3 regions of the Pseudomonas sp. FA117 genome follow, and region 3 is predicted to be linked to each of the others. Evidence: predicted binding sites of a transcription regulator. Region 3 holds the regulator's gene; each other region holds the start of a gene.
The links. The regulator FliA, encoded in region 3, starts transcription of late flagellar genes. The targets are predictions, from matches to a motif close to CTAAAGTTTNNNNNNNNNNNGCCGNTAA.

Region 1 (3,273 bases), 2.0 Mb from region 3:
GACCAGGCTGAGGCCATCGATGGCCGCCACGCTCGGGCGCGACGGGTAGGCGAAACGCACTTCGCGCAATTCGATGCGGCCGCTGGCCCGCCCGGCCGGCAGCACCGAAGGCTGCGACGGCGGCACGATCACACTGCTCGCCGCCAGCAGCTCGGCGATGCGCTCGGCCGCGCCGGCAGCGCGCTGCAGCTCGCCGATCACCTCGCTGAGGGTGCCGACGGCACTGCCGACGATCAGGCTGTAGAACACGAAGGCGGCCAGTTCGCCACCGGAGATGCGCCCGGCGATCACGTCCATGCCACCGACCCAGAGCATCACCGCCACCGCGCCCAGCACCAGGACGATGACCACGGTGATCAGCCAGGCGCGCTGGGCGATGCGTCGCCGTGCCACATCGAAGGCCGCTTCCACGGTCCCGGCAAACAGCTGGCGATCATGGGCCTGATGGTTGTAGGCCTGCACCGTCTTGATCTGCCCGAGGGTTTCGGCGACATAGCTGCCGACATCGGCGACCCGGTCCTGGCTCTGGCGCGACAGGCTGCGCACCCGGCGCCCGAACAGCAGGATCGGTGACAGCACCAGCGGCAGGGCCAGCACCACGATGCTGGTCAGCTTGGGGTTGGTGACGAACAGCAATATCACCCCGCCCAGCACCATCAGTGCATTGCGCAGGAACATCGACAGCGACGAGCCGATCACCGATTGCAGCAGCGTGGTGTCGGCGGTCAGCCGCGACTGGATTTCCGAGCTGCGGTTATCTTCGAAGAACCCCGGATGCAGGCCGACCAGATGATCGAACACCGCACGCCGGATATCGGCGACGCAACGCTCGCCGATCCACGACACCAGGTAGAAGCGGCTGAAGGTGCCCACCGCCAGGGCCAACACCAGGACCATGAACAGCCCGATCGTCTGGTTGAGCTGGTGCGCCGAGCCGGTCATGAAGCCCTGATCCACAAGCAGGCGGATGCCCTGCCCCATCGACAGGGTAATGGCTGCGGTGACGATCAGCGCCAGCAGGGCGAGCAGTGCCTGACGGCGGTAGGGGCGGACGAACTGCCAAGCCAGGCGCAGGGCGCGGCGTTGACGGGAGGAAAGCGGCTCGGACATGGCGCGGACCAAAAGGCAGGGAGTCTGCAGACTACCACTCATCCACGGCAGCGGAACTCCTTGCGCCGTGAAGGGATCGCATTGCGGGTGGGGCCAGTGGCTATAGCGTATCGGTCTAACCTGTCACTGGAGCTTTACCGCGCTTTCTGTTGGACTGTAGTTGTCGTGATGCCACAGGAGCTGTCACAGGGCAGTCACGGCAAAGGTCTACCCTGAGCTTGCAACCTGAAGAGGAGACAGGAAATGAGCTTGCAACATACCAGCGACACCGTGAAGAACGTGCAGAAATCGAACGCCCAGGTGTGCGGTTCGATCATCGACGCCCAAGGCCGCGAGATTCCGATCACCGAGCAGATGATCCAGCAGGCCTGCGAAAACCTCGAGAAAAGTCGGGTCGAGAAAGCCCGCAAAGGCTGACCAGCCAGCGAATTCCTTACAGCCCGGCGCATGCGCCGGGCTTTTCATTTCTTCAGAACAATCATTTGTTTTTTTGTACACGAAATATGCGCTAAAGATTTGCCGGGACTAGGCCGAAACAGGATAAATAGCATATGGCCACCATCTGGATGGGCGTGCCATCGCTTTTCACTCCCACGAATGGTTCGTCCCGATGAAGATAAAAAATAAGCTGGTGCTTGCGTTCGTCCTGGTGGCTTTCATCCCGGTAGCCCTTGTCGGTGTGATTTCCGTCCTGAACATTCGCGCCGAGGCAGTCGACCAGTTCCTCGACGGCAGCACCCGCGAGATTCGCCAGATCGACGGCAACATGCGCCAGTTCTTCGATGGCACCTTGCAAAACGTAGAACAAATGGCCACCGATCCTGTATACACCTCGGTGAGTACACTCAAGGACTATACCGCCGCCGACGCCGCCAGCCACCCGCTGCCCGCCGCCACGCAGCAGGTCATCGACGCCTTCGCCCGCTACGGCGCAACGCATCCGGCAGCGGCCATCATCTCCATCGGCCTTGAAGACGGCACCTACGCCAAATGGCCGGACGATCCGAAACTGGCCAGCTACGATCCACGCACCCGCCCCTGGTACAAGGCGGCCATGGCCACGCCCGGCAAGACCGTGCGCACCGCCGCCTACTACTACGACAAGGACGATGTCGCATTGGTCGGCACCGCGCGCACACTCGCCGATGGCGCAGGCAAAGCCAAGGGTGTATTCGTGGTCAGCGTGTCGCTGAAGAATCTCACCGAACTGGTCAAGAGCATCAAGCTGGGCAAGAGCGGCTACGTGATGCTGATCGAGAACGGCACCGTACTGGTCGACCCGCGCGATGCCAGCCATGGCTTCAAGCAACTCAAGGACCTTGGCGAACCCTATGCGCAACTGGCCGCCACCGAGCAAGGCTCCACCGAGGTGGTGATCGACGGCGTGCGCTACATGGCCAACGTCTGGACTTCGCCCGACCTGGGCTGGCGCTTCGTCGGCCTGATCGAATACAGCGAGGTGATGGGCGCCGCCACCCACATGACCTACCTCACGGCAATCATCGTGCTGGTACTGGCGCTGGTTTTCGCCCTGGTCGCAGCAGCCTTCTCGCGGGTCATCGTCAAACCCATCGGCCAGGTCAGTACCGGCCTGCAGCAGATCGCCCAGGGCGAAGGCGACCTACGCCAGGACCTGGTGATCCAGGGCAAGGACGAGACCGCCGAGCTCGCCGGCTGGTTCAACAAGTTCCTCGCCGCGATCCGCCAGCTCATCCAGCACATCGGCGCGGCCTCCGGCAACCTGCACGAGGCCTCGCGGGCCAACAGCGAGCTGGCCGGCAACATGAACGAAGCCGCCGGGCGCCAGCGTGAAGCCGTGGAGTTGGTGTCCACCGCCTTCAACGAGATGGTGGCCACGGCCAACGAGGTGGCGCGCTCCTGCAGCAGCGCCGCGAACGCCGCGGAAAACGGCCACCGCCGCGTCGCCGAAGGCAAGCAGCAGATCGAGCTGACCACCGACAACGTCAACCGCCTGGGCAGCCGCCTGAGCGAGTCGTCGCAGGCGATGGTCGAGCTCGAGGAAGGCAGCCGCAACATCAACCAGATCCTCGGCACCATCCGCGCCATCGCCGAGCAGACCAACCTGCTGGCACTGAACGCGGCCATCGAGGCCGCCCGCGCCGGCGACCAGGGCCGCGGCTTTGCGGTGGTTGCCGACGAGGT
Region 2 (3,273 bases), 440 kb from region 3:
GTCGCGCCAGCCGCCCATCTCTTTCCAGCGGTTGACGATGCCGCAGAACAGCTCGGCGGTTTTCTCGGTGTCGTACCGCGCCGAATGCGCCTCGCGGCCGTCGAAGTCGATGTCGGCGCTCTGGCAGGCGCGTGCGAGCACGGTCTGACCATAGGCAAGGCCGGCCAGCGTCGCGGTATCGAAGCTGGAGAACGGGTGGAAGGGGTTGCGCTTGAGGTCGTTGCGCGCCACGGCGGCGTTGAGGAAGCCGAGGTCGAAGCTGCTGTTGTGGCCGACCAGGATCGCCCGCTTGCAGCCGTTGGCCTTGAGCGCCTTGCGCACGCCACGGAAGATGTCGGTGAGCGCGCTTTCCTCGCTTACGGCCATGCGCAGCGGGTGATCGAGCTTGATGCCGGTGAACTCCAGTGCCGCCGCCTCGATATTGGCGCCCTCGAAAGGCTCGACGCGGAAGAAGTAGGTGTGCTCCGGGAACAGGAAGCCCTTCTCGTCCATGCCGATGGTGACGGCAGCGATTTCCAGCAGTGCGTCAGTGGCGCTGTTGAAACCGCCGGTCTCGACATCCACCACCACTGGCAGGTAGCCGCGGAAACGCTCGGCCATCGGGTGGCGCGAACCGCTGCCTGCCTGACCGTCCTGGTCGTCGTCGTAAAGATCTTCGCTCACGCGTTGTCCTCCAGCAGGCGCCAGCGCAAGGTTTCACCGGCGCGCAGCGGTACCACGCTGGTGTCGCCGAACGGCAGGCTTGCCGGGGCGGTCCAGTCTTCGCGTACCAGGGTGATGGTGTCGGTGTTTGCCGGCAGGCCGTAGAACGCCGGGCCGTGCAGGCTGGCGAAACCTTCCAGCTTGTCCAGCGCGTTACGCTGCTCGAAGGCCTCGGCGTACAGCTCGATGGCGGCGTAGGCGGTGTAGCAGCCGGCGCAGCCGCACGCGGCTTCCTTGGCATGCCTGGCGTGGGGCGCCGAGTCGGTGCCGAGGAAAAACTTCGGGTTGCCGCTGGTAGCCGCATCCAGCAACGCCACCTGGTGGGTGTTGCGCTTGAGGATCGGCAGGCAGTAGAAGTGCGGACGAATGCCGCCGACCAGCATGTGGTTGCGGTTGTACAGCAGGTGCTGGGCAGTGATGGTCGCGCCGACGTTGGCAGGCGCCTCGGTGACGAACTGCGCGGCGTCGCTGGTGGTGATGTGCTCGAACACCACCTTGAGCGTGGGGAAGCGCTCGACCAGGCGGCGCATGTGCTCGTCGATGAAGCGCTTCTCGCGGTCGAACACGTCGATTTCCGAGCGCGTCACTTCACCGTGCACCAGCAGCGGCAGGCCGGTTTCGGCCAACGCTTCGATCGCCGGGAAGATGTTGTCGATGCTGGTCACGCCCGAGTCGGAGTTGGTCGTGGCGCCTGCCGGGTAGAGCTTGGCGGCGTAGACGATGCCGCTGGCCTTGGCTGCGCGGATGTCTTCGGGGCTGGTGCGGTCAGTCAGGTACAGCACCATCAGCGGCTCGAAGCGGCTGCCGGCCGGGCGTGCGGCGAGGATGCGCTGGCGGTAGGCCTGCGCTTCGGTGGCGTTGCGTACCGGCGGAACCAGGTTGGGCATGATGATGGCGCGGGCAAAGGTGCGCGCCACGTCGCCGACGGTATGTTGCAGCACAGCACCATCGCGCAGATGGATGTGCCAGTCGTCGGGACGCAGGAGGGTCAGGCGATCGGACATTGGGGTTTCCAGGCGGTTCGAACTCAGGCGTCAATGCTACCGGAAAACCCCGGGGGCAGCACGGCTATCAAGTTTTCCGACGAGCGTCCGATAGCCTGCAGGTAAGCCGTCAGAATCTGTGGAGCCGCCCGTGCGCCAGCGTTACCTACTCCTGCTCAGCCTCTGTGCCAGCCTGCCGGCCGGGGCACTCACCTTCCAGACCCGCATGGAGAATGTCGCCTGGAAGGTCGAGGGCGACCAGTTCGAGTGCCGGCTGATCCAGCCGATCGACGGTTTCGGCAGCGGCGAGTTCGTGCGTCGCGCAGGCGAGCAGCCGGTATTCCAGCTGCGTTCGGAGAGCAATGCGCTGGGTGCCGGCTCCGCCACGCTGCTGGCCGCGGCGGCGCCCTGGCAGCCCGGACGTGGCGACATCAACCTGGGCGCGGTGCGCATGAGTCGCAACGGTGTGCTGTTCAGCTCTTCGCAAGGCCAGGCCAGTCGTTTGATCAACGGCCTGCTCGACGGACGCAGCACCGTGGTGCGCAACTACACCGGCGAGGGCGGTCGGGCGATGGAAGTGCATGTGCTGCCGGTCAGCTTTGCCAAGGCCTACAACGACTACCAGCTGTGCGCCGCGAAACTGTTGCCGATGAACTATGACCAGATCCGCCAGACCCAGGTGCCGTTCCCCGGCACCGGTTTCGAGCTGGACAGTGCTGCCCGCGCGCGCCTGGACGTCATTCTCGATTACCTGAAGGCCGATCCGTCGGTCAATCACATCGAGCTCGACGGTCACGCCGACAACAGCGGCAACCGCCTGACCAACCGCGATGCCTCGCGCCGCCGCGCGCTGGCCGTAGCCGAATACCTCAAGGCCCATGGCGTGCCGGAAGAGCAGATCACCGTGCGCTTCCACGGCGAGCGCTACCCGCTGGCCAAGAACAACACGCCGGCCAATCGCGCGCGCAACCGCCGGGTCAACATCCAGCTCGATCGCGTCACGCCGATCGAGAAACCCGTGGAAAAACCCCGCGAAGCCGCACCCGCCATACCGCCGCAGCCTGCAGCCAGCACCCCTGCCAGCCCGGCACCGGCGGTGCAGGCCCCAGCCCCGGTACTGCCAGCGGGGGCGAAGAAAGTCTGAGTGCGACCCGGTCGCGCTCACGACATTTTCTGTCGCTTTGTCATCACAAGCTGTCGCCCCACTGTAAATTCTCCCGCGAGATCGGTAGAATCGACGGCTTTCCGTACAACCCCGTGGAGTGATGGCATGGCGGACGTAAAAAAGGTCGTATTGGCGTATTCCGGCGGCCTTGATACTTCGGTGATTCTCAAGTGGCTGCAAGACACCTACAACTGCGAAGTGGTGACCTTCACCGCTGACCTGGGCCAGGGCGAGGAGGTCGAGCCGGCCCGCGCCAAGGCACAGGCCATGGGCGTCAAGGAGATCTACATCGACGATCTGCGCGAAGAGTTCGTGCGAGATTTCGTCTTCCCGATGTTCCGTGCCAACACCGTGTATGAAGGCGAGTACCTGCTGGGTACTTCCATCGCCCGTCCGCTGATCGCCAAGCGCCTGATCGAAATC
Region 3 (3,273 bases):
ATCGTCCTGACCGGACACGACGTCTTCACGCTTATCGGCATGAATCTGCGGACCTTCACCCCGAGTTGGATGTTTTTCTTCATCTTTTTCAGCGCGCAATTGATCGTGGTCATGTTCGATGCCGGCAAAGCGGTCGACTTGACTGGCCATCAGCACGAGCTTGAGCAGATTGCTTTCGACTTCGGTGACCAGCGCGGTCACCCGCTTGATCACCTGCCCGGTCAGGTCCTGATAGTCCTGAGCCAGGAGAATATCGTTGAGGTGGCCGGCGACCTTGCGGTTGCCCTCGGCACTTTGCGTCAGGAAACTGTCGACGCGCTTGACCAGCTCGCGGAACTCCGGCGCCGCCACTTCGCGGCGCATGAAGCGCTGCCAGTCGGCAGACAGGCCCTGCGCCTCTGTCGCCAGGTCGTTGAGCACCGGCGTGCTCTGCTCCACCAGGTCCATGGTGCGGTTGGCCGCGTTCTCGGTCAGCCGCACCACGTAGGACAGCCGTTCGGTGGCGTCGGTGATCTGCGACACTTCCTCGGCCTGCGGCATGCGCGGGTCGATCTGGAAGCTGACGATGGCGCTGTGCAACTCGCGGGTCAGCTTGCCGACTTCCTGGTACAGGCCGCGGTCACGGGTCTGGTTGAGCTGGTGGATCAGCTGCACCGCCTCGCCGAACTGGCCGCGCTCAAGGCTCTGCACCAGCTGTTCGGCGTGCTTCTTCAGGGTCGACTCGAACTCCCCCAGAGAATCGTTTCTTGATTCCATAGCGCCCCCAGACATGCTTCAGCCGTTGACGCGTTCGAAGATCTTCTCGATCTTTTCTTTGAGCACCTGCGCGGTGAATGGCTTGACCACGTAGCCGTTGACGCCGGCCTGGGCCGCTTCGATGATCTGGTCGCGCTTGGCCTCGGCAGTCACCATCAGCACCGGCATGCCTTTGAGGCGATCATGGGCACGTACCTTGCGCAGCAGGTCGATGCCGGACATGCCCGGCATGTTCCAGTCGGTCACCAGGAAGTCGTAGTGGCCGCTTTCGAGCATCGGCAGCGCGGTGGTGCCGTCGTCGGCTTCGTCGGTGTTGGTGAAGCCCAGATCACGCAACAGGTTCTTGATGATCCGCCGCATCGTCGAGAAGTCGTCAACGATGAGGATTTTCATATCTTTGTTCAATTAGACCTCCAAGCAGTCTTAAACGCGCTCGTCTCACAAGCGCGCGCTCAATCAATTCGGCATCACTTACAACGACTGCATCGAACCCGGGTTCAACGTGCCCGCCATTCGCCCAGGCGGCTGCGCAGACGCGCCGCGCACTGGCTGTGCAACTGGCTGACACGCGATTCGCTGACCCCCAGCACTTCCCCGATTTCCTTGAGGTTCAACTCTTCGTCGTAGTACAGCGCCAGGACCAGGCGCTCGCGCTCCGGCAGGTTGGCGATCGCATCGGTCAGCGCAGCCTGGAAGCGTTCGTCTTCCAGATCACGCGACGGCTCGACCTGGCCACTGGCACCGTCCTCGTGCAACCCTTCGTGCTCGCCGTCCTGCAGCAGGTCGTCGAAACTGAACAGGCGGCTGCCCAAGGTATCGTTCAGGATCCCGTAATAATCATCGAGACCCAATTGGAGTTCGGCAGCAACCTCGTGATCTTTAGCGTCACGACCGGTTCTTGCTTCGACGGCGCGAATTGCGTCACTGACCATGCGCGTGTTGCGGTGCACCGAACGGGGTGCCCAATCGCCCTTGCGCACCTCGTCGAGCATGGCGCCACGGATGCGGATGCCGGCGTAGGTTTCGAAACTGGCGCCTTTGCTGGCATCGTACTTGTTGGCCACTTCCAGCAGGCCGATCATGCCCGCCTGGATCAGGTCCTCGACCTGCACGTTGGCCGGCAGGCGCGCCAGCAAGTGGTAGGCGATGCGCTTGACCAGCGGTGCATAGCGCTCGACCAGCTCGTACTGGGCGTCCTTGGACGCCTTGCTGTACATCTTGAACCCGCTCGCATTCATAGCACCGGCCCCGCACTGGTGGGATGAACCAGGCGCTCGACGAAGAACTCCAGGTGCCCGCGCGGGTTGGCCGGCAGCGGCCAGCTGTCGACCTTCTGCGCGATGGCCTTGAAGGCCAGGGCGCACTTGGAGCGCGGGAACGCTTCGTAGACAGCGCGCTGCTTCTGCACCGCCTTGCGCACGCATTCGTCATACGGCACGGCGCCGACATACTGCAGCGCGACGTCGAGGAAGCGGTCGGTGACCTTGGTCAGCTTGGCGAACAGGTTGCGCCCTTCCTGCGGGCTTTGCGCCATGTTGGCCAGGACGCGGAAACGGTTCATGCCGTAGTCGCGGTTGAGCAGCTTGATCAGGGCGTAGGCATCGGTGATCGAGGTGGGTTCGTCGCACACCACCAGCAGCACTTCCTGCGCGGCGCGAACGAAACTGACCACCGAGTCACCGATGCCCGCAGCGGTGTCGATCACCAGCACATCGAGGTTGTCGCCGATCTCGCTGAAGGCCTGGATCAGCCCGGCGTGCTGGGCCGGCGCCAGGTGCACCATGCTCTGCGTGCCCGAGGCGGCCGGCACGATGCGCACACCGCCAGGGCCCTGCAGCAGCACATCGCGCAGCTCGCAACGGCCTTCGATGACGTCGGCCAGGGTGCGCTTGGGGGTCAGGCCCAGCAGGACGTCGACGTTGGCCAGACCCAGGTCGGCGTCCAGCAGCATGACCCGGCGGCCGAGTTCGGCCAGCGCCAGGGACAGATTCACTGAAACGTTGGTCTTGCCGACGCCACCTTTGCCACCGGTGACGGCGATCACCTGTACGGGATGCATGCTACCCATGTCTGTTCTTTACCTTGTCTCGCGTGGGACGTGCCCACTTGACGGATCGCTGCCGACCCCCTGCGCCGTTCATCTTCAACCCGCGCGCTTATCGGGATTGTGGTAGAGATCAGCGAACATGTCGGCCATGGCCTCTTCGCTGGGCTCCTCCTGCAACTGCACGCTGACCGCGCGGCTCACCAACTGGTGCTTGCGCGGCAACTGCAGGTCGTCAGGAATGCGCGGACCATCGGTGAGATAGGCCACGGGCAGTTCGTGACTGATGGCCAGGCTCAGCACTTCGCCGAGGCTGCCCGTTTCATCGAGCTTGGTCAGGATGCAACCGGCCAGGCCGCAGCGCTTGTAGCTGTGGTAGGCGGCGGTCAGCACCTGCTTCTGGCTGGTGGTGGCCAGTACCAGGTAGTTCTTGGCGGCGATGCCGCGGCTGGCGAGCGACTCCAGCTGCATGC

Region 1: the regulator FliA is predicted to act here: its motif matches at 1,620-1,647, upstream of AC1TXO_RS09400 (methyl-accepting chemotaxis protein).
Region 2: the regulator FliA is predicted to act here: its motif matches at 1,773-1,800, upstream of AC1TXO_RS20770 (flagellar protein MotY).

The regions. Positions count from the first base shown of each region.
Region 1 covers NZ_CM170675.1:2,013,682-2,016,954, reverse strand. The annotation lists gene AC1TXO_RS09410 (ABC transporter transmembrane domain-containing protein) at 1-1,110, opposite strand, end outside; gene AC1TXO_RS09405 (PA1571 family protein) at 1,354-1,527, shown strand; gene AC1TXO_RS09400 (methyl-accepting chemotaxis protein) at 1,721-3,273, shown strand, end outside.
Region 2 covers NZ_CM170675.1:4,485,864-4,489,136, reverse strand. The annotation lists gene rnt (ribonuclease T) at 1-663, opposite strand, end outside; gene pyrC (dihydroorotase) at 660-1,706, opposite strand; gene AC1TXO_RS20770 (flagellar protein MotY) at 1,837-2,829, shown strand; gene AC1TXO_RS20765 (argininosuccinate synthase) at 2,956-3,273, shown strand, end outside.
Region 3 covers NZ_CM170675.1:4,042,430-4,045,702, forward strand. The annotation lists gene AC1TXO_RS18700 (protein phosphatase CheZ) at 1-756, opposite strand, end outside; gene AC1TXO_RS18705 (chemotaxis response regulator CheY) at 775-1,149, opposite strand; gene fliA (RNA polymerase sigma factor FliA) at 1,254-1,994, opposite strand; gene fleN (flagellar synthesis regulator FleN) at 1,991-2,824, opposite strand; gene flhF (flagellar biosynthesis GTPase FlhF) at 2,900-3,273, opposite strand, start outside.